2 regions of the Pseudomonas sp. NPDC090752 genome follow, and region 1 is predicted to be linked to the other one. Evidence: riboswitches for the same ligand, from Rfam matches in the RefSeq annotation. Region 1 holds a riboswitch; the other holds the start of a gene.
The links. Region 1 has a riboswitch for cobalamin ahead of ACZ6YA_RS21435 (ABC transporter substrate-binding protein). Riboswitches for the same ligand answer to the same signal wherever they lie in the genome.
Positions count from the first base shown of each region.

Region 2: linked by a shared signal. The riboswitch ahead of ACZ6YA_RS13100 (CbtB domain-containing protein) and the one ahead of ACZ6YA_RS21435 (ABC transporter substrate-binding protein) in region 1 are both predicted to bind cobalamin.

Region 1 is NZ_JBVJLI010000018.1:85,892-101,192, forward strand. Features, by position in the region: gene ACZ6YA_RS21365 (MFS transporter) at 1-725, opposite strand, end outside; gene ACZ6YA_RS21370 (class I SAM-dependent methyltransferase) at 969-1,697, shown strand; gene ACZ6YA_RS21375 (hypothetical protein) at 1,725-2,483, opposite strand; gene ACZ6YA_RS21380 (TonB-dependent receptor) at 2,707-4,857, opposite strand; gene ACZ6YA_RS21385 (DUF2946 family protein) at 4,920-5,330, opposite strand; gene ACZ6YA_RS21390 (ParA family protein) at 5,408-6,184, opposite strand; gene ACZ6YA_RS21395 (UV damage endonuclease UvsE) at 6,299-7,312, opposite strand; gene ACZ6YA_RS21400 (hypothetical protein) at 7,376-7,855, opposite strand; gene ACZ6YA_RS21405 (GNAT family N-acetyltransferase) at 7,986-8,486, shown strand; gene ACZ6YA_RS21410 (hypothetical protein) at 8,592-8,894, shown strand; gene ACZ6YA_RS21415 (OprD family porin) at 9,021-10,358, opposite strand; gene ACZ6YA_RS21420 (pseudoazurin) at 10,355-10,789, opposite strand; gene ACZ6YA_RS21425 (ABC transporter ATP-binding protein) at 10,807-11,595, opposite strand; gene ACZ6YA_RS21430 (FecCD family ABC transporter permease) at 11,592-12,608, opposite strand; gene ACZ6YA_RS21435 (ABC transporter substrate-binding protein) at 12,608-13,618, opposite strand; cobalamin riboswitch at 13,729-13,925, opposite strand; gene ACZ6YA_RS21440 (acetyltransferase domain-containing protein) at 13,954-15,120, opposite strand.
Region 2 is NZ_JBVJLI010000008.1:79,351-94,651, reverse strand. Features, by position in the region: gene ACZ6YA_RS13130 (sigma-54 dependent transcriptional regulator) at 1-254, opposite strand, end outside; gene ACZ6YA_RS13125 (hypothetical protein) at 600-866, shown strand; gene ACZ6YA_RS13120 (vWA domain-containing protein) at 981-1,613, opposite strand; gene ACZ6YA_RS13115 (ATP-binding protein) at 1,649-2,650, opposite strand; gene cobN (cobaltochelatase subunit CobN) at 2,652-6,413, opposite strand; gene cobW (cobalamin biosynthesis protein CobW) at 6,417-7,484, opposite strand; cobalamin riboswitch at 7,584-7,793, opposite strand; cobalamin riboswitch at 7,950-8,172, shown strand; gene ACZ6YA_RS13100 (CbtB domain-containing protein) at 8,280-8,465, shown strand; gene ACZ6YA_RS13095 (CbtA family protein) at 8,475-9,185, shown strand; gene ACZ6YA_RS13090 (cobalamin biosynthesis protein) at 9,185-9,595, shown strand; gene cobM (precorrin-4 C(11)-methyltransferase) at 9,618-10,370, shown strand; gene ACZ6YA_RS13080 (DUF1272 domain-containing protein) at 10,437-10,679, shown strand; gene ACZ6YA_RS13075 (response regulator) at 10,900-11,514, shown strand; gene ACZ6YA_RS13070 (transporter substrate-binding domain-containing protein) at 11,526-14,801, shown strand; partial or broken gene ACZ6YA_RS13065 (methyl-accepting chemotaxis protein) at 14,776-15,207, opposite strand.

The DNA.
Region 1 (15,301 bases):
ATGGCCCGTCCATGGTTGCGCAGGGTGTCCTTGAGCGGTGAATGCTCATGCACCTTGCCCTGGGCGATGGCTTGACGGAACGCCGGTGTTTCTTCCATGCGCCAGCGCAGGTACAGCCCCACCAGGCCCAACGGCGCCGCGATCAGGAACGGGATGCGCCAGCCCCAGGCCGCCATCGCCTCGGCCGACAGGCTCGCTTCCAGGCCGTAGGCGATCACTGCCGCGCAGGCGAAGGCCGAGAAGGTCGAAACCGGCACGAAGCTGCCGTAGAAGGCACGCCTGTTGCGCGGCGCATGTTCCATCAGGTAGGCACAGGCTCCGGCATATTCTCCACCGGCCGAGAACCCCTGCAGGCAGCGCGCCAGGGTCAGCAGCGCCGGGGCGGCGAGGCCAATGCTGGCGTAGGTCGGCAGCAGGCCGATCAGCGTGGTGGAGCCGGCCATCAACAGGATGGTCAGCGACAGGATGCGTTTGCGCCCGAGCCGGTCACCCAGCGCGCCGAATACGATACCGCCCAGTGGCCGCAAGGCGAAGGCCACAGCGAACACTGCAAAGGTCTTTAGCAAGGCCACGCTAGGATCACCGCTGGCAAAGAACTGGCTGGCGATGAGAGTGGCGAGAAAACCGTAGACGGCAAAGTCGAACCATTCGACGAAGTTGCCGATGGCCGAGGCGGCGATGACCCGGCGCAGGGTGGCGGGAGATACCTCATAAGTTGCGGACATGTGGGAACGCTCCGGTTTCCAAAGGCAGCCTGGAGGAAAGTGAGGCGGTCGGGGCCGCATCATCGTTGTTGTTACCGGCAGTAGACCGGTGTGGGTGAGCGGATGCTTCGTCGAGGGCGACACTGAGATATCTGTTTTGACCACGTCGGCCGCTTCGCGGGCATACCCGCTCCCAGAGATAACGCCGTCGACCGAGGCAATGGATTAAAGTCTGGGTCTACCGTCTTTCGCAGGAGCCTATCCATGGCCCAGAACATCTACGACAACCCCGCCTTCTTCGCTGGCTACAGCCAGCTCCCCCGGCAGATGATGGGCCTTGACGGTGCGCCGGAGTGGCCGGCAATCCGCGCCATGCTTCCCGACCTGCGCGACAAACGTGTGGTCGACCTGGGCTGCGGCTTCGGTTGGGCCTCGCGCTGGATGCGTGAGCAGGGTGCCGCGTCGGTGCTGGCCCTGGACCTGTCGCAGAACATGATCGAACGTGCCCGCCGCGATACCTGCGACCCGGCCATCGAGTACCGCATCGCCGATCTCGACAGCCTGCAGTTGCCAGCCGCTGCCTATGATCTGGCCTATAGCGCACTTACCTTCCACTATGTCGAAGACTTCGCCCGTCTTGTCGCGACCCTGGCACAGTCATTGGCACCCGGCGGCCGCCTGGTATTTACTATCGAGCACCCGATCTATATGGCTGCTGCGCAACCGCAGTGGGCCAAGGACGCGCACGGCCGTCTGAGCTGGCCGGTCAATGGATACTCAGTGGAAGGCGAACGGCGCACCGACTGGTTCGCCAAAGGTGTGCTCAAACATCACCGCACCCTGGCTACCACGCTCAATACCTTGATCGAGGCGGGCCTGCAGATCAGCCGGGTCGATGAATTCGCGCCCACGCCCGAGCAGATCGCGGCGCTGCCGGCACTGGCTGAAGAGCTGGAGCGGCCGATGCTGCTGCTGGTATCAGCGCGACGCTGAACTGGGCGCGGTAGCGTCAACCTAAGCTCAGGGCCGGTGGACCCGCCACGGGGCGTAGTTCATTTCGCTGTAGCCCGTCGCCAGGCCCTGCGCATCGACATTGAAGCCGGGCAGCTTGCTCAGGTCCAGTGCCATGCAGCGGCTATTCAATTGCGCTTGCAGGTTGCCATCGAGTTTGAAGGCATCTTTGCGCAGTGGATGTGGGTACAACTGCACCAGGCAGCCTTCGACCTTGCCTTGGGCGTTGGCCTGGTAATACAGCGATGCGGTGCCGATGCTGGTCACCGGCTGATCGCGCAGCAGGTGCTGCCAGAAAAAGTCGCGTTGAGCATACGCCTTGCGTCGCAGGGTGTCGGGCGCCTGCTCTGCGCGCGGTAGCACGATGTACAGCGGCGCGAGCACTTCCACGGTGCCGTCTGCTTCGCGAACTGCGGCGGGCGCTACGGGATAGATGGTTTTCCAGCATTGCGCTTCAACCATGCGGGTCAGGGCATTGATGTCCGTTGCCATGACACCGGCCGGTAGCGCCATCTGGTATTTGACTGGCGCGCGCACGGCCTTGCAGCTGGTTGGAGCAGATTGCTGGTCCAGTTTGACTTCGAGCAGCACCGCACCGATCTGCTCGCCCGTATCGGCTGTTGCCATGCTGTGTATAAGCGTTCGTTGCATGTCGTTGATGAAGGTTTGACGCGCTTGTTCATCCTCCTTCGCAACGGGCGCTGACTGGCAGCCGGCCAGGGCGATGAAAGCAGTGGCAAAGAGAGCGGGGGACAGCGATTTGAACACGTCGACTTCCTTGATAAGCTGTAGCCGGGGCTTCATGTACCGGCAGTTGTGATGAGCGCAGATTATCACTGAATGTGGCTTGGGATTTGGACGGTTAAAGGGTAGGGAATTTCTGTCGACTGTGCCGGCCTCTTCGCGGGGCAAGCTCGCTCCCACAAGTTTGCGAGCAACTCGGTATCCGTGGGAGCGGGCTTGCCCGCGAAAGGGCCGGCACAGTCAGCGATCAGAAGCGCATATCCACCGCTACCTCAAACGTCCTCGGCGCACCCATGTAGTACTGCAACCCATACGCCTGCTTGGCGTACACCTCGTCCGTCAGGTTGCGTACCCGCCCGGTGACTGTGGTGTGTTTGTCCAGTCGGTAGCGAGCGAAGGCGCCGAACAGGGCATAGGCCGGCGCCTTCAGTGTGTTGGCGTTATCCGCATACACCGACCCCACATAACGCCCGTCCACCCCCGCCGACCACGCCGGAGTAAAGCTGTAGGTCAGCCACAGGTTAGCGACATTGGCCGGCACATTAACCGGTGCATTGCCCTTACGCGACACCGATACGCCGTTGACCGCCTCATTGAACTCATCGTACTCGGCATCGACATAGGCATAGTTGGCCTCGGCCAACAGCTTAGAGGTGACCTGCATGCGCCCCGATAGCTCGATGCCGCGCGAGGTCTGCTGGCCGGCTTGCACCGTCAGGTTGGGGTTGTTCGAATCGCGCACGGCAAAGTCCTTGCGCACGATCTGGTACAGCGCCACGGTCGCTGCGCCGCGACCTTCGAGGAAGTCGAACTTGCTGCCGACTTCCCATTGCTCGCCTTTGGACAGGTCGAAGAGGCCAACGTTGGAGTAGGTCGCCGCGGCCAGCGAGCCGGCGGGCAAGTCGGCGGAGCTGCTGTATTGCGCGTAGAGGCTGGCTGACGAAGTCAACTCATAGGTCAGGCCGATGCGCCCCGACAGCGGTTCCCAGCGCCGTTGGAAATAGGCGGGGGAGGTGGGCGTGACGGCGCCGTAGTTGGTGACCTGCATGTCCAGGTAGTCGTAACGTAATGCCGTCAGAAGGGCCAGTCGATCGGTAAGCTGCAGACGGTTTTCGGCGAACACGGCGCGGTTGGTCACCTCATGGCGGCGCTGCTTGGTCAGGCCGGCGTTCACGCCCGGAATGTCGTCGAAGCTGCCGGGATCGAAGTGGTCAGGGTCGACCACATCGTTCCAGCTGCCCGAAGTCGGGTACAACGTCTGGCGCATGCGCGAATTGTCCAGGCCCAGCGACCACTGGCTGGCCAGGCCGAACAGCCGGTTGTCGTGGCGCAGTTCGATGCGGTCGCCCAGTACGTTCTGGTCGTGACGTTGCAGGTAGGGGCTGGCGCGCAGCACCTTGCCGTCGCTGGTGTAGCTGTAGCGCTCGACGTTGCGGTAATCGCGCTGAGCGTTGTAGTGGTAGAGGGTGTTCTGCACGCTGGTGCTGTCGCTGATCTGGTAGTCGAGGATCGAGCGCAACCAGCGCACGCGCTGCTCGTATCGACCGTCGGCGACGTTGTAGTTTTCGAAGCGGCGGCTGTTGTCGATCTTCATGGTGCTGCGCCCAGGCAGGATCGGCGAGCCCCAGTAGGGGCTGTCCTCGGTGTCTTCCTGGTACTCCAACGCCAGGGTGTGGGTGAAGCCTGGCGCCAGGTCGCTCAGCAGCGAGAACGCCAGGCTGTCGGTTTGGCGTTCATTGCGGTCGATGTAGCCGTTGCCCCGGCCGTGGCTGTAATCCAGGCGCATGAAGTGGCGAGCGTCGGCCGGATTACTGGCCAGGGCCTGGTTGATGCCGAAGGCCACTTCCGAATCGTCGAAGCTGCCATAGCGGATGCGCCCGTCGAGGATTTGCTGATCGCGGCTGGCGAGCTTGGTGATGTAGTTGATCGAGCCACCGACCGCGCCTGCGCCATGCAGGAACGAGGACGGCCCGCCAATCAGCTCGACCCGGTCCAGCACCCAGGCGTCGATCGGCCGGGTAGCGCTGCTGTAGCCAAGGTTGATGCCGTTGTATAGCTGGGTCACCTGGTTCTGGGTGAAGCCGCGGTAGCTGACGAAACCGCCATAGCCGGGGTTGGCCGAGGCGTTCACGCCGGTCATGGCGTTGATCACGTCCTGGCTGTCCTTGGCACCGCGTTCCTCGATGACGCGGCGGTCGGAAACGCTCACCGACGCGGGTGTTTCGCGGGCGGTCAGGCCCAAGCGCGAGCCGGTGCGGATCGGCTCGTCCAGCTGCACGCCAGAAGGCGCCTCGCGCTGGCCGTCGATGGTGGTGGCGGTGAGTTCAACGGCGGTGTCGTCCGCCCAGGCGTAAGTGCAGGCGCTCATCAGGAGCACCAGAGAGGTATTGCGGAGCATGTTGTTATGTCTTCCACGCAAAGGTCATGGCTGACCACGCGCACGCAGGCAGGCGCGCCGGGTCAGGCGAAATGATCGGCAGCTGCGGGGAAGGCGACGGGGGAGGCGCGGGGGTTGAGGGCAGGGCGTTGATAACGTGGGGGCGGTTGCGCCCAGCTGCGCACGACGATCGGTGAGGTGGCAATGGTGTTCGAGGTAGCGAAGGACCAGCCGCCGCTGCTGAGCGGCACCGCCAGGCCGAACGATGAACACACTGGGCAGTCGAGCTGGGCCATGTGCTGGTCGCCGCCGGCGCCATCCAGGTCGATGGCCACACCGTGCTCACTGTTGATCGAGCAAAAACCACCTTCCAAGCCGGCCAGGCGCAGGCCGCCCATCTGGCCATGATGCAAACCGCACAGCAACAGGCTGAACAGGACGCTGGCATAGAGCGTCCAGGCAGTCAGCGAGCGAGTGTGCCGGGTGATTTTCATGCCGGCGAATCTATCACCCGGATGAACGGTAGGGTAGTCGCGCTCGGCCTACGTGCAGCGCGACAGGTTGTCGCAGGTCAGGCGGCGCGTTCCAGCGCATCCAGCAGGTTGACGAACTCCAGGGCCAGTTTGTGCTTTGGCGCCAGGTGCACCAAGGGCACCGACGCCTGGTGCGATTCGCGCATCTTGATCGAGCTGCTCAGGTACACCGGCAGCACCGGCATGCCCTCGGCGCGCAACTGATCGACCAGGGTCTGGTGCAACGCAGTGCGTCCGGCGAACTGGTTCACCACTACACCTTCCACCTGCAGCGCCGGGTTATGGTCCTGGCGCAGCTCCTCGACCTCGGCCATCACACAGTGCAGCGCCTGGCGCGAGAAGCTGTCGCAGTCGTACGGGATCAGCAGGCGTTGCGCGGCCACCAGTGCGCTGAAAGTGTAGAAATTGAGCGCAGGCGGGGTATCGATATAGATCCGCTCGTAGTCCTCGCCCAGCTCCACCAGCAGCTTGCGCAGCTTGTTGATCTTGAACTTGCTCTCCAGCTTGCTCTGCAGGTCGCTGAGGTCGGGGCTGGCGGTGATCAGGTGCAGGTTGCTGTAGCGGGTTTCGGTGATGGCCACGCGGTGCTTCTTGCCCGAGGCGGTAACCGGCGACAAGGTCTGGCGGAAGAAATCGGCGATGCCGGCGGGGATGGCGTCGTGGGTCAGGCCGGTGAGGTAGTAGGTGGCATTGGCCTGGGGATCGAGGTCGACCAGCAGCGTGCGATAGCCCTCGGCGGCACTGGCTGCGGCCAGGTTGCACGCGATGCTCGATTTGCCGACGCCACCTTTCTGATTGAAAACCACACGACGCATGAGACGCTCATCCATGAAGAAGGGAAATGTCAGGTTGGGGTCAATCCTATGACCGAAAGACGACAGTTTTATGACAAGGCTTGTTACAAACTGCTTTCTAGCCCTCTAGCACGGCTATTTGATGTAGCGCTCGTAAAAATTTAGCGTGGCGAGGTTCTTGTCCTTGGCCTCGAACATGATGTCGAAGCGGTCGCTGAACTGTAGCGCATAGCGGTTGGTCCAGTCGTTCCACATCTGTGCGCTGTGCGCGTACAGGTCGCGCTTGTTCACTTTTTCCAGCAGGGCGGGGATGGTCAGCTTGGCTTCGGCATCGAAACCCAGGGTCTGAAGATGCTCAGGGGGCTGCGAGTAATGCATGGTCGGGCGTACATCGCGCCAACTGTCGATGACCCTGTCGACGCGAGGGTCGTTCGGATCAATGTAGTCGCTTTCGTGGATCCAGCAATGGTGGATATCCAGCACTACCGGCGCCAGGTCTGCCAACGACAGGCAGTCATCGACGCCGTAGGTCTTTTCGTCGTTTTCGAACGTGATCACATTGCGCGCCACTTGCGAAAGCCTTGGCCACACGTGGCGAATGCCTGGCGCGCCCAGGCGCCCGGCGATGTGGATATTGCACTTGAAGTCCTGGAAGCGTTGGCCGAACCCCATCATGCGGATCATGTCGGCGTGGTACTCGAACTCGGCCAGGCTGTTTTCCACCACGTCAGGACGGTCTGAACCGAGCACGCAGTACTGACCGGGATGCATGGACAGGCGGATGTCCGTGTTGCGGGCGAAATCACCTATGGCCGAAAAGCCTTTGATCATCAGCGCCTGGAATTCGCTGTCTTGGTAGACAGGCGCAACGCTGGGGTGGCTGTACAGCGGCAGCAGGTCGCTGCTCAGGCGCACCATGCGCAGCATGGCGGGAAGCTCGGCAACATACCCCAGCAGACGTAACTGGGCATCGAGGTTGTGCTGTACCAACTCGAAGAGCTTGGCGCGGGCCGCTTCCGAGCTTGCCCCGGACAACCAGCGCAGCGTCGTGGTACGCGGGTTGAACGTACGCTCGATGGTTTCCAGCGCCTTGATCGACAGGCTGCGGTGCGGGTGGCGGTACATGCAGGCAAAGCCCAGGCGGGGCATGGTGGTCTCCGGGAGCGGGTATGAGCGTTGGACTGCGCATGCAACCGAACGATCAATCAAACGTCAGGATCCGGCGCTTTCCAGTACGTTCAGCTCGTCTTCCACCTGTTGCAGACGTTGCTTGGCCAACGCCTGGGCCTTTTCATCGCGCGCGGTCTCGCGCATCAGCCGGGTGAGTTTTTCACTCAAGCGTTGCCCGTCTTCGGTCTCTTCCAGTGCCTTGGCCTTGGCCGGGTCGCGGGTGACCTCGACGATGGTGGCGAACTCGGTGTCGCTGAAGTTCTTCTCGCTATAGAGCTTGAACAGGTCCTGGCGCTGGTCCTCGACCGTGAGGTGCTTGCGCAGGACGCCACGGATGGTGTCTTCGGCCAGTTGTGGGTGAGTGCGGGTGAGCAGCGATGCCATGCGTTCGATGTTGTGCTCGTAGGCTTCCTGCAACGGCAGGTTGGCCAGGATCTGCTCTTCGCGGCTGGGCTTCTGGTCGCAGGCGGTGAGGGCGGCGGTGAACAGCAGGGGCAGCAGCAACTTCGGGATGCGGGGCATGGGGTGGCCTTGGGCGCGCGATTCAGGTGGGGATTATAGCGAGGTCGGGCCGATGCCCGCGAGCCATACCAGCACTAAGAAATGTGCTGTAGGGTAGGGGCACCTTTGCCTACGCCATGCTGACAGCCCCATGCCGAACTGGATCATCCAATCGCCCCGCCGTGAGGCCGTGGCCGAAGTCGTAGACTTCGTCGACAGCGCCCGCCGTGCGCTTTTCCCCTTGCTCGCCAACTCGCCGTTGCCCAAAGACCTGAGCCATTTCGAGGCAACCTATCTGGATGGCGAAGGGCACTTTCTCGAAGCCCGTGATCAAGGCCGATTAGTCGCTGCCATCGGTTACCTGCCGTACGACCATCGCTTTTGCCAACTCGATTACCACGGCAAGCGTGTAGTCGAAATCGTGCGCCTGTTCGTGCTTCCCGAATACCGCCGCCACGGCTTGGCCGCTGCACTGTTTGCAGCGTTGCGTGAACATGCCGTGGGGGCCGGCACCGAATGCCTGTACCTACACACGCACCCTTTTCTGCCTGGGGCGATCCGGTTTTGGGAACGGCAGGGGTTCGTGGTGACCGATATTGAAGATGATCCTGTGTGGCGCACTACGCACATGGAGCAGTGGCCGGTGGCGTAGGAATTTTCCAGTTGTTCAGCCGCTAGCCTGGACACCCTGTTCATTTCCAACAGCCGACCATTTCCTTACCTTCGGGTCTTTGGCGATGACGAAGAAGGAATCCACATGGCCCATCTTGCACTGTACAAACTGCAACTGCTCGATGAGTTCGAGTGCCGAACCGACAGCTGGAGCTTCGGCGATTTTGAACGGCGATTAAGCGAGTTATGGCCCAAGTCGTCCTACCACGATGCCAAGGGCATCATCAATGCGGCGCACCACGAGCGCAAGTGGCCGAGGACGGTGAAGCGGTATCTGCTGACCAACTATCAGGAGCATAGGAATGTCAGTTCGGAATTCAACGATACCTTTGCTGATGTGGTGGCGGCGATGAGTGATCAGGAACGGCGGGAGTGGGGGGTGGCTTAGTACTTAAGTGCCTGGCCTGAATTGAGCTGTAGGAGCGGCTTCAGCCGCGAAGCTGGCGACACGGTGGATGGCACCGGCTTCGCCGGTGTTCGCGGCTGAAGCCGCTCCCACAGGTTTTATTTAGCTTCAAAAACCGCCCGTCAACGGCCACTCCACCGCCAACCGGATCTGATCCCCATCCAGCTCCGCCTGCGCCGTATCCCCGCGATGCACGTTATGCCTGATCGAGAACGTGGTCCCCTTGGCCTTGCCGCTCTGCACCACATACCGCGCCTCAAGGTCCCGCTCCCAATGCTTGCCATCCTTGCCATACCCCAGGTACGCATACCCACCAGTGGGGTCCACATGCGTCCCATCAATATCGAACCCGCGCACATACAACGCCGTCAGGTTCAGCCCCGGCACGCCATACGCGCCCATGTTCAAGTCATACCGCGCCTGCCAGGACTTCTCGTTCGGCGCATTGAAGTCGGACATCTGCACGGCGTTGGCAATAAAGATCGCGCCACGCGTCACGTAGTCGAACGGGGTGTTGCCATCCACCTGCTGCCAGCCGAGGCTGAAACTGTGCGGGCCTTGGCTGTAACGCGATACCAGGCTCCAGGTGGTGTTGTCGATACGCCCGGACAGGGCCTTGCCAGTGTCGGTGGTGCGGTACAGGTTGAGGTCCAGGCTCAGGCTGCGGCGGTCGTCCAGGGCGTGGGTGATCGTGCTGCCGAGGTAGTGCTGGTTCCAGGTGTCCTCGTAGCGGGAGGAGTACAGGCTGCCACTGAAGGCGGCGCTGGGGTTCCACACCACGCCGGCGAGGTCGAAGGTGGTGCCCTGGCGGCCGTTGGAGTAGTTCACCACGAAGCCCTGGTCGTGGCTCGACGCGTTGCGGTCTGTGCTTTCGTTGAAGTGCCCGGCCACCAGCTTGACCTTGTCGATTTCGTTGCTGGTGAGGAAGAACCCCGTCGCTGTTTCAGGTAGCAGGCGGCTATCGGACGAACTGAACACCGGTGTTTTTACCCGCTGTTCACCATAAGACAGCACGGTGTTGGACAGGCGCAGCTTCAACGCCGCGCCACCGCGGCTGTATTCGTTCTTCGGATGACCGTCGTTATCCACCCCGAGCAAACGGGCCTTGCCGGCACGACCGCCACCACTGTCGAGCTGTACGCCAAGATAGGCGTGGGCATCCACGCCCACTCCGATCGGCCCCTGGGTGAAGCCGGACTGGAAAGTACCCATCAGGCCGTAGGCCCATTCCTCCGCCAGGCCATTGCGTTCGCTGCGCGGTTTGTAGGCATTGCGCGCAGCGCTGTTGCGCCCACCGTGTTTGTAGTCACGTTGGTCGAACACCGTGCGGTTGAGGATGCTCCAGGTGCTGTCTTCGAGCAGGCCATTGCTTTGCGACTGCGCCGACTCGGCCATCGCCAAGGGGGCGAGGCTCAGCAGCGGCAGGGCCAGCAGCAGACGACTCATTGCCCGGCCTCCAGTTGCTGCAGTTGCGCCGCGAAGCGCGCTTGCGCCCGTGCCGGCAACGCTGAAGGTAGTGCGGTCGAACCGGTTTCGCCCACCTGGATCAGCATCACCATGCCCATCGCCAGGTGCGGAATGCACTGGATGCCGTACAGCCCTGGCACCGTGAAGGTGTGCTCGTACGGCTGGTTCAGTTTGCTCTTGAACACCTCGGCGCCGTTTGGCAGCAACCCAGGCACGCTGGCCGCGTTGTGGCCGCTCTGGGTCGGCACGAAGCGCACGGTATCGCCCGCTGCGATGCGCAAGTGATCCGGTTCGTAGACCATGGCGCCCGCCGTGCCGCGGTTGAGCATCTTCACTTCATGCACTTCGGCCAGGGCGGCAAAGGGCAGCAGGGCGCTGGCGAGCAGCAGGGCGGTGGAGCGCAACAGCATGACGGGAACTTCCTGGTTCAAGGGGCGCGAAAGCGCAGGATGCGCGCGCCGTCGAAGGGGTCGGTGAGGTAGCGGGCGTGCACGCCGAAGGTGCTCAGCAGGCGTTCGGGAGTGAGGACTTCCAGCGGCTTGCCGAGCGCAACCAGGCGGCCTTGATCGAGCACCGCCACGCGGTCGCAGGTGAGCGCCTGGTTCAGGTCGTGCAAGGCCACCAGGGTGGTCACCGGCAGCGCCTGCACCTGCTGCAGCAGGCTCAGCTGGTGCTGGATATCGAGGTGGTTGGTCGGCTCGTCCAGCAGCAGCACTTGTGGGCGCTGGGCCAAGGCACGGGCGATGTGTACGCGTTGGCGTTCACCGCCGGACAGCGAACCCCAGATGCGCGTGCGCAGGTGCGCGGCATCGAGGTCGGCCAGGGCCTGCTCGACGATGGCGTGGTCGTCTTTGGAAAACGGTGCCAGGGCCGACAACCACGGCGTGCGGCCGAGGGCTACGGCGTCGAATACGCTGATCGCGTCGAGGGTGTCGGCCTGTTGTTCGACCAATGCCAAGGCTTGGGCGATACGTCGGCGTGGCAGGCGTGCGAGAGGTTCGCCGAGCAGCTGCACGTTGCCGCTATGCGGCGTGCGCAACCCGGCCAGAAGTTTCAGCAGCGAGGATTTGCCCGAGCCGTTAGGCCCGACGATGCCGAGGGTTTCGCCTGTGATGACCATCAGGTCGATACCGCGCAGCACAGGGTTGCCCGACAGTTGCAGGCTTAGCCCCTGGCAGGCCAGCGGGGCAACGTGCAGGGTTGTCATGGCTGTCATGCGCGCCCCCTGCGGCTAACCAGAATTAGCGCGAACACGGGGGCGCCGATCAATGCCGTGACGACACCGACGGGAATCACCTGCCCGGGGATCAGCGTGCGCGACAGCATGTCGGCAGCGATCAGGAACAACGCACCGCCCAGGGCACTGGCCGGCAGCAGGCGGCTATGGGCGGGCCCCAACAACAGACGCAAGGCATGTGGAATGACCAGCCCGACGAAACCAATGGCGCCGACGATGGACACCATCACCGCCGTCACCAACGCCGCACAGCTGATCAGCAGCAACTGGCTGCGGCGCACCGGGATGCCCAACGATGCCGCCGAATCGGCGCCGAAGGTGAAGGCGTCCAGCGTACGGCGGTGCCACAGGCACACCGCCAGCCCGAACAGCGCCACCGCCACTGCCAGCCACACCGACGGCCAACGCACGCCGCTGAGGTTGCCCAGCAGCCAGAACAGAATGCCGCGCGCCTGCTCGGCGGTGGCCGACTTGGTGATGAGGAAGGCGGTCAGGGCGTTGAACAGTTGCGAACCGGCGATGCCTGCCAGGATTACCTGGGCGTTGTTGCTGCTCGGGCCGGCCGCGCGGGCCAGCACCAGCACCAGACCGAAAGCCGCCAGGGCACCGACGAAGGCGCCGCCAGACATGCTCAACGCCGCGCTACCCAAGCCCAGCAGGCCGACCAGCACGGCGCCGGTCGAGGCCCCGGCCGAGAGGCCCAGCAAGTAAGGTTCCGCCAGTGGATTGCGCAGCAGCGCCTGCAGGATCACCCCGCAGGTCGCCAGCCCCGCGCCGCAGGCCGCGGCGACCAAGGTGCGGGTCAGGCGGTAGTTCCAGATGATGCCAGCGTCGATCGGGTCGACCGGGTAACCGGCCTGCCAAAGGTGATTGGCCAGTACCTGGAAAACCACGCGCAGCGACACCGTGGTTTCGCCAATCGCGGTGCCTGCCAGCAAGGCGGCGAGCAGGGCGACCAGGGCCAGGGCGGTGCAGGGCAGCAGTCGCTTCATCACTGGGCCGCTTTACCGCTGGCGAAGGCCGTCGACAGGGTCTGCAGGCCACGGAACAGGCGGATGCCGGCCTGCATGGCGTCGGCGTCGAGGATGATGATGCGGTTGTTCTTCACCGCATCCATGTGCTGGGTGACCGGGTCGCTGTGGAGGAATTCGAGCTTCTTCTGGTAGTCGTCGGCCGGGAAGCGGCGGCGGTCCATGCGGGCGATGATCAGCCAGGTCGGGTTGGCCTTGGCGAGGGTTTCCCAACCCACGGTCGGCCATTCTTCGGTGGACTTGACCACATTGCGCACGCCCAGGGTACGCAGCATGAAGTCGGCGACACCCTGCTGGCCGGCGACGTAGGGGTCGATGTCCAGGTCGGCGCTGGAGAACCAGAACAGCGCTGAGGTATTGCTCAGGTCCTTGCCGGCCAATTGCTGCTTGGCAGCGTCCAGGCGGGCTTCGAGATCGGCGTTCAGCGCGGCGCCACGGTCCTGTACGTCGAAGATTTCAGCCAGCTGGCTGACGCTTTTATAGATGCTGTCGACCTGGAAGGCCTGCAGGCGCGTGCCGTCGGCACCGACCAGGTTGTCCTTGCCTTCGCAATCCGAGGGCAGCAGGTAGGTGGGGATCTTCAGTTCGGTGAATTGTTCGCGGGTCGCAACCACGCCCTGGGCGCCGACCATCCATTCGAACTGCACGGCCACCAACTGCGGACGCTTGCCGACCACCGCTTCGAAGCTTGGGTCGTTGTCGGCCAGGCGCGGCACCTTGTCGTTCAGTGCCTTGTACTCGGGCAGCACGTTGTTGAACCACAATGACGTGCCGGCCAGCTTTTCGCCCAGGCCCAACGCATAGAGCATCTCGGTACCGGCCTGGCCGATGGTCACCGCACGCTCGGGGGCGTGGGCGAAGGTTTGCGGCGCGCCGCAGTTGTCCACGGTCAGCGGGTAGTGGGTGGCGGCGGCCTGGGCCACACCGGTGAGGCTCAGGCCGGCGAGCAAGGTGAAGAAACGAGGCAGCATGCGGGGCGATCTCCTATCGGACAGTTCACGGAAGAACGCACGGACAGGCATCGCCGAGCCCCTGCAGGGCGCAGGGGCAACACTGATGGCCAATCCCGGACACCCCGCCGGTTGGTGAATGTTGGCCGGCAGGTCTCCTGACTGGTGCGTCGTCGTCCGGCTCCAGCCTTCCCGGATCAGTCATCCAGTGGCATCGATGGAGCGAACTCGGCACTTACAGTTGCGGGGGCAGTTCCCTTTGGCGCGCCTGGGCGGCCTGGGATTCCCTATTATTTCCGTGGTGGAAACCGGCGGCCCGCATGGTAGACCATCAGGCGCCGGGTGAAAACGCTAAATCAGAAGTACTTGAGCCAGGTAATGTCGCGACGGCGCGCCTTGAGCCGGGCGAACCATTGCACCGGCAGGTACAGCGCCAGCGCCAGCAGCACCGCGCTCAGCCATACCGCGCCGATACCATCGAAGCCGAAGTAGTCACCGTGATTCAGACCGAACAGGGCGACGCTGGCCAGGTACAGCAGTTTCAGTACGTACAGGTGCAGCAGGTAGAAGAACATCGGCGCCGCGCCAAACACCGCCAGGGCGCTGATCCAGCGTGCCTGCCCGGCGCGTTCGAAGGCCCGCAGCAACAGCAGGCCGCAGCTCAGGGTCAGGGTAAGGAACAGCAGTGAAGGCGGGTATTTGGTGATGTTGAAGAAGCTCATCAGCGTCTGCGTGAAGGTTGGGTAGCCGCTCCACGGCGCCTCGCCATAGCCGTTGAGCATGCGCAGTACGACGAAGCCCAGCAGGGCGATCACGCCCCCCAGCAGCAGTCGATTCTGGCGTTTCTGCGCATCTGTGCCGCGGGCAAACCATGGGCCAAGGCCATAGCCCAGGGCAATGACGCCGATCCAAGGCAATACCGGGTAGGAAGTACGCAGGCGCAGGCTATCGGAAAACTCCAGCCAGCCACGGTCATGCAGGATCGCCCACGGCACATGCATGGCCGACTCCACGCCGAAGTGCAGGCCATCGAGCAAATTGTGGCCAGCGATGATCGCGGCACCAACGGCCAGCAGGGCAGGGCGTGGCAACCACACCAGCAGTGACAGGGCGATCATGCTCACGCCGATGGCCCAGATCACTTGCAGGTAGATCACGCTGGGCGGCAGCTGGAAGGTCCAGGCGAAATTGACCAGGGTGAACTCCAGCACCACCAGGAACAGGCCGCGCTTGAACAGGAACGCCGAGACATCGCTGCGGCCCTGGTACTTCTCGCCGTACAGCCAGGCCGACAGGCCGGTCAGCAGCACGAACACCGGTGCGCACAGGTGGGCCAGGGTGCGGCTGGCGAACAGTGTCGGGTCGGTGGCGTCGATGGTCATCGGGTCGCTGACCTGGCGGTGCAGGAAGAACGTCTCGCGAACGTGATCGAGCAGCATGAACAGGATCACCAGGCCGCGCAAGGCGTCGATGCTCTGCAGGCGCTGGGTGAGCAGGGTGGGGGTGGCGGCGGCGCTTGTCATGGAAGAGGGTCGCAGGCAGGAATGAATGTCAAATGAAACGTTATCTTATAACTATTTCATTTGAGTATGAAAGTTGTTTTTGTGTTGTTCATATTGGCCCTTTCGCGGGCAAGCCCGCTCCCACAGGATCTCCACTGTCTCGCGTTCAGTGATGAACCTGTGGGAGCGGGCTTGCCCGCGA
Region 2 (15,301 bases), on a different contig from region 1:
CGCAATTGCTCGCCATTAAGCACCGCGATCCATTCGGTATTGCTGCGTTTGATCATGTCCTTGACTGCATCTGGATGGCGCAGGTGCGACTCCTGCAAGCGCAGCAAGCCAATATCGCAGCGATGCTCCAAGGCCAGGTCCAGGCTACAGCTGTGAACATTCCACCCGGCACTTTCGAGGCCAGGCAGCAGACGGTGGCAATCGTCGCAGGGATCGACGATGAGCAAGCGGCGAAGAGAGGCGCTTTCGTGCATGACCGTTCCTTGGCGCCAAATTGTGGTTTTTTACGTGAAAACAGTAAGTTGCGGCGCCTGTTTAACAGTAGCAACGAACATGGCGGCGCCCACTACCGTCTGTCTGCCCAATTCTTTCGCATCAGGCCGGGTCGGGAATTTTTCAAATTAATCAGCGTCACAGGCGGCGCAGTGCAATAAAAAAAATCATGCCGCCGCAAAATATTTACAAAAACTGTGTGACTCCGCCCCCAACTTGGAGCATCAGTACGAATAACCCCGCGCTGCAGATCGCGATACCCTGAAGCGACGTTGCAGTAATGCGGACTTGAATGTCGATGTTTGGGACCATAGAGAGACCGAACCATGAATGCCCCGCTCCGTGTCAACGAAGCCTTGCTGATCGCCGATCATGCCTTCGAACCCTTCCAGTGCGTCGCCTGGGATGCGCCCAACGGTACCGGTGAGCTGAGCCTGGCGGTGATCGACCGGACCAGCACCCGTATCGGCAGCAAGCAGGTGTCCTCGCATATCTATTCCGACCCGGCGCAATGGGCCAGTTTGATCGAGGAAGTGCGTGCCGAACTGTGTCAGAAAGGCTATGACCTGCAACCTTGGTCGATGCCCAAGTAATATCAATGGTTGCCTGCAAGTGCGTGCCGAGCACGCACCTTTGCAACTTCTCCAATGCCCTTTAGGCAACTTTTCAATTGCGACATAGTGTCGCGGCAGCCCTCGTGAAGTGGCTTAGTCCTTTATCCTGAATTGCTCAAGATGCTGGTAATCGGCTAGTAACTCTGCGGCCAATTGCCGCGACCGGCCCAGCCGAACTGGCGCCAATTCCATGTCTACCAATACCGTCGCGCAGGGCATGGGCTGCACGGCACGCCAACGCTGCAATCGGCCATCGGTAAACACCAGGCAACGCTGCAATTCCTGAGGGTGGGCCTTTTGTCGCGTCTGCAACCAACGCCGGGCTTGCTCCAGGGCAGCAATCAACGGAGTGCCGCCTCCGGCACCCAAGGCGTGTAGCCAAGGCTGCAGCGAGGCTGAGGCTTTCAAGCCATGACGCTGCCACTGAGGCGCGCCCCCACTGGCGGTCAGCAGCGCCAGTCGAGCGCGCTGTCGATAGGCCTGATCGAACAACTCGGCCAATAACCCTTTGCTCTGTGCCAGCGCCTGGTGGCGCCTGGTGGACGCTGACGCATCGACAATGATCAGCCACAATTCGCCAGCCTGAGCCCGGCGCTGCTGCCAGCAAAGGTCCTGGCGCAGGCGCGGGCGCCCGTTGAGCAGGGTCGCAAGCCACGCCACCCGCCCCGTTTGCGCCGCGCGCGCGCGTCCACGGCTGGCGCCAGGCACATTGCCGACTCGGGGCATGGCATCCGCCACCTTGCTGCCGGGTGGGCGGATGCTCAGGGCTTTTTTGCCCAGTTCGGCACCTCGCGCCGGGCGCCGCTGGCTACTGGCTGTGCAGGCAGCGCGCCCCAATCGCCCTGCCCGCCCTGGTCCGGCGCATCCATTCCGCCTGCCTGAGGTGGCGGCGAGGGCGGTTCGATTGCTGGCGACTCCCGGCGGCGATGGCGTAGGGCGAACTCCGCCACCGCATCGACATCGCCCTCTTCGATGGCCTCGCCGCCGCGCCAGGCGCAGTGGGCACGGGCGGCACGCAACCAGACCAGGTCGGCACGCAGGCCATCGACCCCGGCTGCAAAGCAGCGCTCGGTAATCCAGGCCAGGGCCTGGTCGTCCAAGGCGATTGCCGCCAGGGTCTGGCGTGCCGCCTGGCAGCGCTCACGCAACTGCGCCTGGGCCTGGGCCCATTGCTCGCAGAAGGCCTGCGGGTCGGTGTCGAAGGCCAGACGACGACGAATGATCTGCTGACGCGCGGCGGGTGCCGGCAATCCTTCGAGCACCACGTTCAGGCCGAAGCGGTCGAGCAGTTGTGGGCGTAATTCGCCTTCTTCAGGGTTCATGGTGCCGATCAAAACGAAGCGCGCACTGTGCCGATGGGAAATACCGTCCCGCTCGATGCGGTTGGTGCCGCTGGCAGCGACGTCCAGCAACAGATCGACCAATGTGTCGGGCAGCAGGTTGACCTCATCGACATACAGCACGCCACCATCGGCCTGGGCCAGCACGCCCGGTGAAAACTGCGCCTTGCCTTGCCCCAGCGCGGCATCGAGGTCGAGCGTGCCGACCAGACGTTCTTCGCTGGCGCCAAGTGGCAACGTCACGAACGGCCCTTCGCCGAGCAGGTCAGCTAGGCCGCGGGCCAGGGTACTTTTGGCCATGCCACGCGGCCCCTCGATCAGGACGCCGCCGATCTTCGGGTCGATGGCGGTCAGGCACAAGGCCAGCTTGAGGTCTTCGGCGCCGACCACGGCCGCCAGCGGAAATTGTACGGGTTCACTCATTTCAAGCCTGTTCCTCGCCGTCGAGCAATTGCTCTTCCAGGGCTTCGCGGTATTCACCGGGGGCTTCCCAGAGGCCGCGCTGCTGGGCCTCCAGCAGGCGCTCGGTGAGGTCACGCAGGGCCTCGGGATTGTGCTCGCGCATGAAAGTGCGGGTCGCCGGGTCGAGCACGTAGGCATCGGCCAGCGACTGGTAATGATGGTCGTCGATCAGGTGCGTGGTCGCGTCGAAGGCGAACAGGTTGTCGACGGTCGCCGCCAGTTCGAACGCTCCTTTATAGCCATGTCGCTTGGCACCGTCGATCCACTTGGGGTTCAGGGCGCGCGCGCGGATGACGCGGTTCAGTTCCTCCTTGAGGGTGCGGATGCGCGGCCGGTCTGCCTGACTGTGGTCGCCGTGGTAACTGGCCACTGCGCTGCCCGACAAGGTCTCGGAAGCGGCCAGCATGCCCCCCTGGAACTGGTAATAGTCATTGGAGTCGAGCAAGTCGTGCTCATGGTTGTCTTGATTCTGCAGAACCGCCTGCATTTGACCCAGGCGCCGAGCGAACTGAGCCCGCGCGGGTGTGCCTTCGTCGCTGGCGCCATAGGCATAGCCGCCATGATTGAGGTACACCTCGGCCAGGTCGTCACGGCTGTGCCACAGGCGGCCATCAATGGCATTCTGCACCCCGGCACCGTATGCGCCCGGCTTGGCGCCGAATACACGCCAACCGGCCTGGCGTGCAGCCTGCTCAGCCTCCACGCCTTGCGCCTGCAAGGCTTCACGTTCGCTGCGCACCCGCGCGGCCAGGGGGTTGGCATCATCCGGTTCGTCCAGCGCCGCTACCGCCTGAACGGCCGCATCGAACAGGCGAATCAGGTTGCCGAAGGCATCGCGGAAAAAGCCCGATACTCTTAAGGTTACATCCACCCGAGGGCGATCGAGCACGCTCAACGGCAGGATCTCGAAGTCATCGACGCGCTGGCTGCCGGTGGCCCACACCGGCCGCACGCCCATCAGCGCCATGGCCTGGGCGATGTCATCGCCACCTGTGCGCATTGTCGCGGTGCCCCATACCGAGAGACCGAGTTGGCGCAAGTGATCTCCGTGGTCCTGGAGATGGCGCTCAAGGATCAGGTTGGCCGAAGCGAAACCCAGGCGCCAGGCCGTGGTGGTGGGCAGGTTGCGTACATCGACGGTATAGAAGTTGCGGCCGGTGGGCAGCACATCCAGGCGTCCACGGCTAGGTGCACCGCTGGGGCCGGCCGGCACGAAGCGCCCGGCCAGGGCTGCAAGCAGTCCATTGATTTCAGCCGCCCCGCAAGCGTCAAGATTGGGCGCAACTTGGTCCAATAAGGCTTGCATTACCTCGTGTACTGGCTGCCAGTGAGTCTCGACGGGCAATTGAAGGCTACCGTTCAGCGCTTGCTCGATAACCTGCAGCGCCAATAGCTCAAGGCGCTCGCGGGTGTCACCGCAGGTGCGCCATGCTGATTCGCTGATGGCTTGCAGCAGCGCTGGGCGCGGGCCAGCCCAATTTTGCCCGAGATCGCAGTCCAACGGGTCGAAGCCCAGCACCAGGGCCTTGGCGAGCGTGCGCAGCACGCTGGCATTGCCGCCCCGGCCATCGCCGCGCTCTACTCGCAGCAGTGCCAGCAACGTGTCGATCCGCAGACGTGCCTGCGGGGACTCGCCAAATACATGCAAACCGTCTCGAATCTGCGATTCCTTGAGGTCGCACAGGTAGGTATCCAGGCGCGGCAGCCACACGTCGGCATCATCCAACTGGCCTTCCAGCTGCAGTTCTCGGTCGATGTGGTTGGCCTTCACCAAGTCAAGAATGTCGCCCTGCAGTTCTCGGGCGCGCCGTGGGTCGAGCATCTGCGCTTCGTAGAATTCGTCGGCCAGTTGCTCTAGATGGCGCAGTGGCCCGTAGGTTTCGGCACGGGTCAGCGGCGGCATCAGGTGGTCGATGATCACCGCTTGGGTGCGGCGCTTGGCCTGGGCACCCTCGCCCGGGTCGTTGACGATGAAGGGATAGATATTCGGCAGCGGGCCCAGCAGCGCATCAGGCCAGCATTGGGCAGACAGGCCGACGCCCTTGCCGGGCAGCCACTCCAGGTTGCCGTGCTTGCCGACATGGATGACCGCATCGGCAGCGAAGGCATGGCGCAGCCAGAAATGGAACGCCAGGTAGCCGTGCGGCGGCACCAGGTCCGGGTCGTGGTAGACGGCACTGGGGTCGACCTGATAGCCACGCGCCGGCTGGATACCGACGAAGGTCAGGCCAAAACGCAGGCCAGCGACCATTAGACGGCCGCTGCGGTACATCGGGTCCTGCTCGGGCGGGCCCCAACGTTCCAGCACGGCCTGGCGGTTAGCTTCGGGCAGGCGGTCGAAGGCAGCCTGATAATCCGCCAGGCTCAGGCTTTGCGCGCAAGGGCGCTGGTCGAGGTGTTCAAGATCGTTGGTGACACCGCCAAGCAACTGGTGGATCAGTTGCGTGCCGCTGCTTGGCAGTTCGGCCAGCGGGTAGCCTTCAGCTTGCAGGGCTTTGAGGATGTTCAGGGCCGCTGCAGGCGTATCCAGCCCGACGCCGTTGCCGATGCGTCCATCACGGGTCGGGTAGTTGGCCAGCACCAACGCCACGCGTTTCTGCCCATTGGGCAGGCGTGCCAATTCGACCCAGCGCCGCGCCAGTTCGGCGACGAAGTCCATACGCTCGGGGTGGGCGCGGTAGCAGACCACATCGGACTGGCTGCGCTCGCTGCGCCAGGCCATGTCCTTGAAACTCACCGGGCGGGTGATGATGCGCCCGTCCAGTTCAGGCAAGGCAATGTGCATCGCCAGGTCGCGGGCGCCCAGGCCCTGCTCGCTAGCCTCCCAGCCGGGTTGGTTGTCCTGCGCGCAGATCGCCTGCAGCACCGGTATGTCGCGCCGGAACGGTCGCAGGTTGGGGCGTTCCGGGCTGGACAGGGCAAAGCCTGTGGTGTTGATCAGCACCTCGGCGCCCACTTCGTCCAGCCAAGTTTCAACCTGCTCAAGGCAGGTGCTTTCCTTGAGGCTGGCGACGGCGATCGGCAGCGGGTTGAGCCCGGCGGCCAGGAGCCGTTCGCAGAAAATATCGATGAACGCGGTGTTGGCCGCCTGCAGGTGCGAGCGATAGAACAGCAACGGCGCCACCGGATGTTCCGGGTGCCATTGGGCGTACCAGTCCTCCAGGGCGGCAGCGGGTATGTGCGGGTGGTAGATCGAGGTGCGTGGCAATGGCTGCGGCGCATCCCAACTGTAATCACGGCCCAGCCACTGATTGGCCAGGCACTTGAACAGGTTGACCGCGTTGGCCTTGCCGCCTTGGCGCAAGTAATGCCACAGGCGCTCGGCCGGCTCGCCAGTGACCGTGCCAAGGCCGGTCAGCTCGGGGTCGGGCCGGTCGTCACCCGGCACCAGGATCAACTGCACCCCGCGCGAGGCCAGTTCGACCAATTGCTCGACCCCATAGCGCCAGTAACCGACGCCGCCGTGCAACGACACCAGGATCACCTTGGCATGGCGCAGTACCTCGTCGATGTACAGGTCGACCGAGGCATGGTTCTGCACTTGCATGGGGTTGGCCAGGCGCAGGCTGGGGTAGTCATCCGGCAGTTGCTCGGCAGTTTCAGCGAGCAATGCAAGGTGCGAATCGCCGCTGCAGAGGATCACCAGTTCGGCGGGCGTCTGGCCGAGGTCGGCGATGCTGTCGTCCGGCACGAAACCGCCGGGCTGGGTCCGCAGCAGGTGCATGGGTCAGGCGCCCAGGGCTTGGCGCAGGCGCGCTTCCAATTGCACGGCATCCAGGTCCTGGCCGATCAGCACCAGGCGCGTGATGCGCGGCTCGTCGCTACGCCAGGCGCGGTCGAAGTGCTTGTCGAAGCGGGTGCCCACGCCCTGTACCAGCAGGCGCATCGGTTTGCCGGGGATGGCCGCGAAGCCCTTGGCGCGCAGGATCCCGAACTCCACCACCAACTGCGTCAGCGCATCGAGCAACAGGGCTTCGTCGGCCTCAGGCAGGTCAATGGAGATGGAATCGAAGGCGTCATGGTCGTGGTCGTCATGATCGTCGCCGTCGTGGTGCGAATCATGGTGAGTACGGCGGCCATCGATGTGCGCCTCCGACTCCGCGCCCACGCCCAGCAGCACTTCGAGCGGCAAGCGCCCGCTGCTGGCTTCGATCACCTTGACCGCAGGCGGCAGTTCTTCGGCAACCTCAGCGCGCACTTTGGCCAGGCCCTCGGCGTCGATCAGGTCGGCTTTGTTCAGCACCACCAGGTCGGCGCTGGCCAGCTGATCGGCAAACAGCTCATGCAGGGGCGATTCATGGTCCAGGTTGGGGTCGAGTTTGCGCTGGGCGTCGACCTGGTCCGGATAGGCGGCGAAGGTGCCGGCGGCTACGGCCGGGCTGTCAACGACGGTAATGACCGCATCAACCGTGCAAGCGTTACGGATTTCCGGCCACTGGAAGGCTTGCACCAGCGGCTTGGGCAGGGCCAGGCCGCTGGTTTCGATGAGGATGTGATCGAGGTCGCCGCGGCGCGCCACCAGCTCGCGCATTACCGGGAAGAACTCTTCCTGAACGGTGCAGCACAGGCAGCCGTTGGCCAACTCATAGACCCGGCCGCTGGCCTCTTCCTCGGTGCAGCCGATGCTGCACTGTTTGAGGATTTCGCCGTCGATGCCGAGCTCACCGAATTCGTTGACGATGACCGCGATGCGGCGGCCCTGGGCGTTGTCCAACATATGCCGGAGCAAGGTGGTCTTGCCCGAGCCGAGGAAGCCGGTGACGATGGTGACGGGGAGCTTGGCCAGTGTTTTCATGTCGCGTTGCCCTTGGCAGGATGGCGCGGGCATGCGGGACGAAAGCCGCGGGCCAGGTGGCCGGGCTCGTTCGCCACCGGATCACCCCGCCCGGTTGAAAGTCGAAAACGTCACGAGGCAGGTCTCCTGGCTTGCACCGTTGCGCCCCCTCATTGAACAGGGGCTGGCGGGATGACGCCTTCCCGCGCCAGGGCGCAGTGGCTGTGTCGATCCGTTTCGGTGCTTACAGTTGCGGGGGCAGCCGCGGCTTGTACCGCGTTCCCGTCTTAGCTTCGGCGTGGCCGAAGAACCTCGAAGCGGCAAGGCTACGCGGGGGGTGGTGGCTGGTCAACTCATGGCTTGAGATTTGTGCTGCCCCTGAGATCGAGCGCCGCGCGGGCGGCGCTCGATCTCAAGAGCAACATAAAACTCAAGCGAACACTACACACCACCTCACCAATTGACGCAAACCCTCCCCCGTGCTCTCCTTACACCTCGCGTTCAGGTGCCCCCACGGGGGTGAAACGGGAAACCGGTGCGTCGCAAGCCCTCACCAGGGCGCGACAAACCCGGTGCTGCCCCCGCAACGGTAAGCGAGTGAAACGTCTGGACCACTGTGCCACGCAGTACGGCATGGGAAGGTGACGCTTTACCAGGAGCCCTGCTCCTCCTCGCAAGCCCGGAGACCGGCCTGGCGTTCATGAACACCCCGCGGTGGGCGGGCGCTGTCGCATTCCCCTGGGCCATTCAAGCCCGGGGTTGTCGCGCTCGCCTGTGCCCCGTTGCCCATACAAAAGCAAAGCAGAGGAACGCGTCATGCCCATCACCAGCACCAAGCACGCTATCGCCACTCCCGTCACCCTCAGCCAGCGCGTGGTCATCGCCGCCGCCGCCAGCCTGCTGGGCCTGTGCCTGGTCTACTTCGCCGGTTTTTCGCACCTCGAAGCCGTGCACAATGCCGCGCACGACACCCGCCACAGCGCCGCCTTCCCCTGCCACTGAGACCGCCCCATGATCAAGCGCATTGCCCGCACCGCCGGGTTCAGCGGCCTGCTTGCAGCCTTGCTGCTCACCCTGCTGCAAAGTTTCTGGGTGGCTCCGCTGATTCTGCAGGCGGAAACCTACGAGTCGGCGGCGCCTGCCGTCGAGCAGCACAGCCATGACGGTGAAGCAGCCGTTGCCCATGAACATGCAGCCGGGCATGAACACAGCGAAGAGGCCTGGTCGCCGGAAGACGGCTGGCAGCGCATCCTCTCCACCACCGGTGGCAACCTGGTCGTCGCCGTCGGCTTTGCGCTGATTCTCGCGGCCCTGTACAGCCTGCGCGAGCCCAACCGAGTCAGCACTGGCGCGCTCTGGGGCCTGGCCGGCTTCGCCGTGTTCTGCCTGGCGCCCACTCTGGGACTGCCGCCTGAGCTGCCCGGCACTGCCGCCGCCGACCTCGGCCTGCGTCAGAGCTGGTGGATCGGTACCGCTGCCAGCACCGCCATCGGCCTGGCGCTGCTGGTGTTTGCCCGGCACTGGCTGCTCAAGGCGCTCGGCGTGGCATTGCTGGTGATGCCCCATGTCATTGGCGCACCACAGCCCGATGTCCACGCAAGCCTGGCCCCTGAAGCCCTGGAAACTCAGTTCAAGATCGCTTCGTGGCTGACCAATGCCGCCTTCTGGCTGGCCCTGGGACTGCTCAGTGCCTGGTTGTATCGCCGCTCAAGCCAGGCCTGATGGCCAGCGAACAGCCGCAGGTGGCGCTGTACGCCGGCTTCGGTTGCCGCCGAGGCTGCCCGGCGGATGCGCTCGACGCCCTGCTGCGCCAAGCGCTGGACCGCCATGGTCTGGCGCTGTCTGCGTTGCAGGGCATCGCCAGCATCGCCTTGAAAGCCGACGAGCGTGGCCTGCAACAACTTGCCAAACGCCTCAACCTGCCGTTGGTTATATTCGAGGCCAACCAGCTGCAGGCGTTCGAGCCCCTGCTCAGCCACCGCTCCGCGAAAGCCTTCGCCCACAGTGGCTGCTGGGGCGTTGCGGAGAGCACAGCGCTGGCCTTGGCGCATCTTGATCACGGCCGTGTCACGCTTCGGGTGACACGGCAGACGCTCGGCACTGCCACCCTCGCCCTCGCCTGCGGCGATTAATCGCAACATCCAAGGATTTCTCATGACGGTCTACTTCATTGGTGCCGGCCCCGGTGACCCCGAACTGATAACGGTCAAGGGGCAACGGCTGATTCGTCAATGCCCAGTGATCATATACGCCGGCTCCCTGGTACCCGCCGCCGTACTCGAAGGCCATCAGGCCGAAACGCTCATCAACAGTGCCGAACTGCACCTGGAACAAATCATCGACGCCATGCGCTCAGCGCATGCAAAAGGCCAGGACGTGGCCCGCGTACACAGTGGCGACCCCAGTCTGTATGGGGCTATCGGCGAGCAGATCCACCACCTGCGCGAACAGGGTATCGATTACCAGATCATCCCCGGGGTCACGGCCACCGCCGCCAGCGCCGCCTTGCTGGGCTGCGAGCTGACCCTGCCGGAAGTAGCGCAGACCGTCATCCTCACGCGTTACGGCGACAGCTCGCCGATGCCAGCCGGGGAGCAACTGGGCGACCTTGCCCGGCATGGCAGCACCTTGGCCATCCACCTAGGTGTCAAGCACCTGGCACGGATCGTCGACGAACTATTGCCCCATTACGGCAGCGGCTGCCCTGTGGCCGTGGTGCACCGCGCGACCTGGCCGGACCAGGACTGGGTGCGCGGCACCCTCGGCGATATCGTCGAACAGGTTGGCGCCAAAGGCTTTCGTCGCACGGCACTGATCCTCGTCGGGCACGTGCTGGGTGACGCGCCGTTCACCGCCTCTGCCTTGTATCGCGCCGGACATTCGCACCTCTATCGGCCAGGCGACTAACCGTTGCCAAGCAGCCAATGGCCGGAGCAGACTCCAGGTTCCTAACCACGGACTGGAGTCATGCCCATGCTGGCGCTACGCCCTAATTGCGAATGCTGCAATGTCGATCTGCCGGGCGATAGCCCTGATGCGCTGATCTGCTCGTTCGAATGCACCTTCTGCCGCCGTTGTGCCGACACTCACTTCCATGGTCGCTGCCCCAACTGCTCCGGCCAGTTGCTTGCTCGCCCCCCCCGCGTCGGCCAGTCCTTGAGTAACAATCCTGCTTCGACCCAGCGCGTCCTGAAACCCCACGCTGGCTGTAAGTAACCAATCATTGCAAGTGACGTCGAATTCAACCCGAAGATGCCTGTTTTCAGGCATTTTTGTAGGATTTTTCGACAACGCCAACCTCATTAGTCAACGGATCTATACTCGCCATTACCAAGGCGTCGGAATGGACGTATCGTGCTGCGCTGCAGAAAGATCTTGCAGACGTATTCCTGATTAGCCCAGGGAAACGGCCCACATTCCGACAGGAGTTATCCTCATGACAACCGTGCTGATCGTCGATGACCACTCAACCGTTCGATTTGCCGTACGCATGCTGCTTGAGCGCGAGCGCTTTCAAGTCATAGGTGAAGTCGACAACGGCAGCGAAGTGGCGCAGGTAGCACGCAAGCTGCAACCCGACGTCGTGGTCCTGGACATCGGCCTTCCTGGTCTCGACGGGATGGAGGTGATCAAACGCCTGCAGCAGCTCGAGCATTCGCCCAAGATCATGGTACTGACCGGCCAGGCCACCGACTTGTATGTACGCCGCTGCCTGGATGCCGGTATTGGCGCATTCGTGACCAAGAGCGAAGACCTCGACGCCGTCGTCTTTGCGCTCAAGGCCCTGGTCAAGGGCTATTCCACCTTCCCGCAGATGGCAGTCAACAGCAATACGCTGGACAGTGAGCCGACACGCCTGGGCAGCCTGTCCAACCGTGAGATGGAAGTGCTGAGACGGCTGTCCAACGGCGAAAACAACAAGCACATCGGCAGTCAGATGAACCTGAGCGCCAAGACCATCAGTACTTACCGGGGCCGGATCATGGACAAGCTCAAGACGGAGTCACTGGTCGAGATGGTGGATCTGGCCAAGCGCAACAACGTCAACTGAGCGCAATCATCATGAAGCGCACGTTGGTTGGCCTGCTACTGGCTATCAGCCTGGCCTGCTGCCCAGCCGCAACGCTGGCTGATGCCGAGCCGCGCCAGTTACTGGCGAGGGCCATCAGCGCTACGTCACCGTTACAGCTGGACGCTCAGGACCGCCAGTGGCTGCAGCAGCGCAAGGTTCTGCTACTGGGTAGCTCACGGCCCGACTATCCACCGTTCGAAATCAACATCAGCCCGAATGATTATGAAGGCTTGAGCGCCGACTACGCCGGGCTGATCGCCGAGCAGTTGGGCGTGCCGATCGAGGTCAGGCGCTTTGCCAGCCGCCATGAAGCGATCGCCGCCCTGCGTGAGGGCACTATCGACTTGCTGGGCAGCTCCAACGCTTTCGAGGCCGCGGATGCCCAGCTCAGCCTTAGCCTGCCCTATGCCGACGACATGCCAGTCATCGTCACCCGCGAAGGCCGTACGCTGAAACACAACAGGGACCTGGCGGGCCTGCGACTGGCCATGGTCGATCACTACCTGCCCGGCGAGACCGTTCGCAGTCTCTACCCCAGCGCGCAGTTGAGTTTCTACCGTTCCACCCTGGCGGGCCTTGCAGCCGTCGAACTGGGCGAGGCCGACGCTTATCTGGGCGACGCGATCAGCACCGACTTCCTGATCGGCAAAAGCTACCAGGGCATGGTCAAGATCGACCATTTCTGCCAGGTGCCGGCCGCGAGCTTTTCCTTTGCCCTGGCCGGTGACAACCCACGCTTGCGACGCTTGATCGATACCGCCCTGGCGAGAATCAACGAAAGCGAACGGTTGAGCATCCTGCGCCGCTGGACCAGTGGCAACACCAGCCTGCTGCTCGAGCGCCACCTCTCTGCACTGACTGTTGAAGAACAGGCCTGGATAGACAGCCATCCAACCGTTAGCGTACTGGTCGACACTGCGCTCGCGCCCTTGACGTTCAACGATAACCAGCAGCGTGCCAGCGGTATAACCATCGACCTGCTCAAGCAAATCACCCTACGTACCGGCCTGCAGTTCAACCTTACCGAACGCAACGCGGTCCAGACCATGGTCGAGCAGGTGGCACACAGCGAAGCGCAAATGATCGGGGCCTTGGGCTACGGCACCGAGCGCGCCGAACAGCTGCGCTATACCCGTCCCTATCTGGTCAGTCCCAGAGTACTGGTCACGCGCAGCCAGGCCGCCTGGCCTTTGCAGGCCAGAGGCCTGGATGGACAGCGCATAGCCCTGCTGCGTGGGTCGCCGTTGCGAGCCGACGTGCAACGCCAATACCCGCAAGCCACAGTGGTCGAAGTGAACAACCCGCTGGGGTTAATGGAAGCCGTGGCCAACGGCGACGCGGATGTCGCCTACAGCAGCCACATCAACGCGGCGTACTACATCAACCATGTCTTCAAGGACAAATTGCGCATTGCCAGCGTGCTAGGGGACGACCCGGCGATCGCCGCGTTCGCTGTCGCTCCCGACCAGCCGCAACTGCAGGCCATTCTTGACAAGGCCCTGCTGAGCATTCCGCCGGAAGAGCTCGACCAGCTGATCAATCGCTGGCGCAACAGCACCGTGGTCAGTGACAGCCCATGGCGCAATTACCGCACGCTGGCGCTGCAAGTGCTGGTGCTGTCTGCATTGCTACTGGCCGGCGTGGTGTTTTGGAACAGCTACCTGCGCAAGCTGATCCACCAACGCACCGAAGCCCAGCGCGCACTGCAGGCGCAGTTGGCGCTCAGCCGCGGCTTGCTTGAACAATTGCGCCAGGCCAAGGACGATGCCGAGCAAGCCAGCCAGACCAAGAGTACGTTTCTGGCGACCATGAGCCACGAGATCCGTACCCCCATGAATGCAGTCATTGGCTTGCTCGAAATGGCGCTCGAAGATAGCCGAGCCGGACGTTGCGATGCCTTGGCGCTGCAGACTGCGCACAATTCGGCCGTCGGCCTGCTAGCGCTGATCGGCGATATTCTGGATATCTCACGCGTGGAGTCTGGTCACATGACCCTGCAACCGGTGGCCACCGACCTGGTCGAGTTGGTCCGCACCACCCTCAGGGTGTTCGAGGGCAATGCCCGAACCAAAGGACTGAAACTGCAGGACGAGCTGCCAAAAGGCCCGGTATGGATGCTGGTGGACCCCACGCGGCTCAAACAGATCCTCTCCAACTTGCTGAGCAACGCCATCAAATTCACCGACCACGGCGAGGTACAAGCCACCCTTCTGCTCAAGTCGCAGAGCGCTGACCGTCTCATTCATGTGGAACTCAGCGTGCGGGACACCGGCATCGGCATTGGCCTGGAGGACCAGGCTCGTCTGTTCAATGCCTTCGCACAGGCTAAAGGCCCCAGGTCGAGCCAGGGCGCCGGCCTGGGCCTGGTGATCAGCCGGACCTTGGCCGAACTCATGGGCGGCACCTTGAGCTTGCAAAGCGTCGAAGGCGTGGGCACCCGGGTTTTGGTCCAAATGGACCTGCCTATCAGCGAACCACCCACGCCCATCGAACCCAACCTGCCTAATCAGGAAATCGCAACGGGGCCTCTGAAGATTCTGGTAGTCGACGATTACCCGGCCAACCTGCTGCTCTTGGAAAAACAACTAAACAGCCTGGGCCATCAGGTAACCCTGGCCGAAAATGGTCAAACGGCGCTGGCTCAATGGCAAGTCACACGTTTTGACATGGTCATCACCGACTGCAGCATGCCGGTAATGGATGGCCACGAGCTCACCCGCAGGATTCGCCAGCAAGAGCAGGTACTTTCAATTCCTGCCTGCAAGATCTTGGGCGTCACTGCCAACGCCCAGGCCGAAGAACGAGCACGTTGCCTGGCCAGCGGTATGGATGACTGCCTGTTCAAGCCGATTGGCCTGCGAGCACTCCGCCTTCACGTGCCGCAGGCTCACCCAGAGCCGAAGGCGTCAAAGCCTACGGCAAGCGGCTTCAACCTGAGCGAACTGCGCCATCTGACCCTGGACGATGATCAGTTAGTACGGCGCCTACTCGAACAACTGTCGCACAGCGCCAGCGAAGATCTTGCCGCGCTACACGCACTTGGCAACGCCCCGGACTGCGACGCGGTGCGCACGGTCACCCACCGCATCAAGGGCGGCGCCAAGATGCTCAAGGTGCGGGGCGTGGTGCAGGATTGCGAGGCCATCGAACAGGCCCAGGCCGAGGGCTTACCCACCGACGCGCTGCGGCTGCAACTGAAAACCAGCCTGCAGCATTTGCAGCACGAACTGGACGAGGCCCTCAGTGCAATTGCAGCGTCGAGTTGATCTGGCTAATCGCGTCGACAACGTGGCGTGAGCCCTGTTGTATCTCCATGATCACTGTGCCGGCCTCATTGGCCAGGGCAACGCCTCGCCCCGTGCGGGTCAGGCTGGACTGCATGCTGGCCACCGCAGTGAGTGACAGGTCGTGGTTCTGTCGCACCACATCGACGATCTCCAGGGTGGCCTTGCTGGTTCTGGCTGCCAAGTTGCGCACTTCATCGGCGACTACGGCGAAGCCGCGCCCATGCTCACCGGCGCGGGCGGCCTCGATGGCGGCATTCAAGGCCAGCAAGTTGGTCTGGTCGGCGATCCCGCGAATGGTCAGGACGATCTGCCCAATCACATCCGACTGCTTGCTCACCGCGTCGATGCTGCGCGCCGCGTCGTTGAGTTCCTGGGAAATCTGCTCGATCACTTCTACCGTCTGCTGCACCACCTCGGTGCCCTTGCGCGCGCAAGCATCGGTCTGCACTGAACTGGCATGGGCAGCGTCGGCGGCGCTC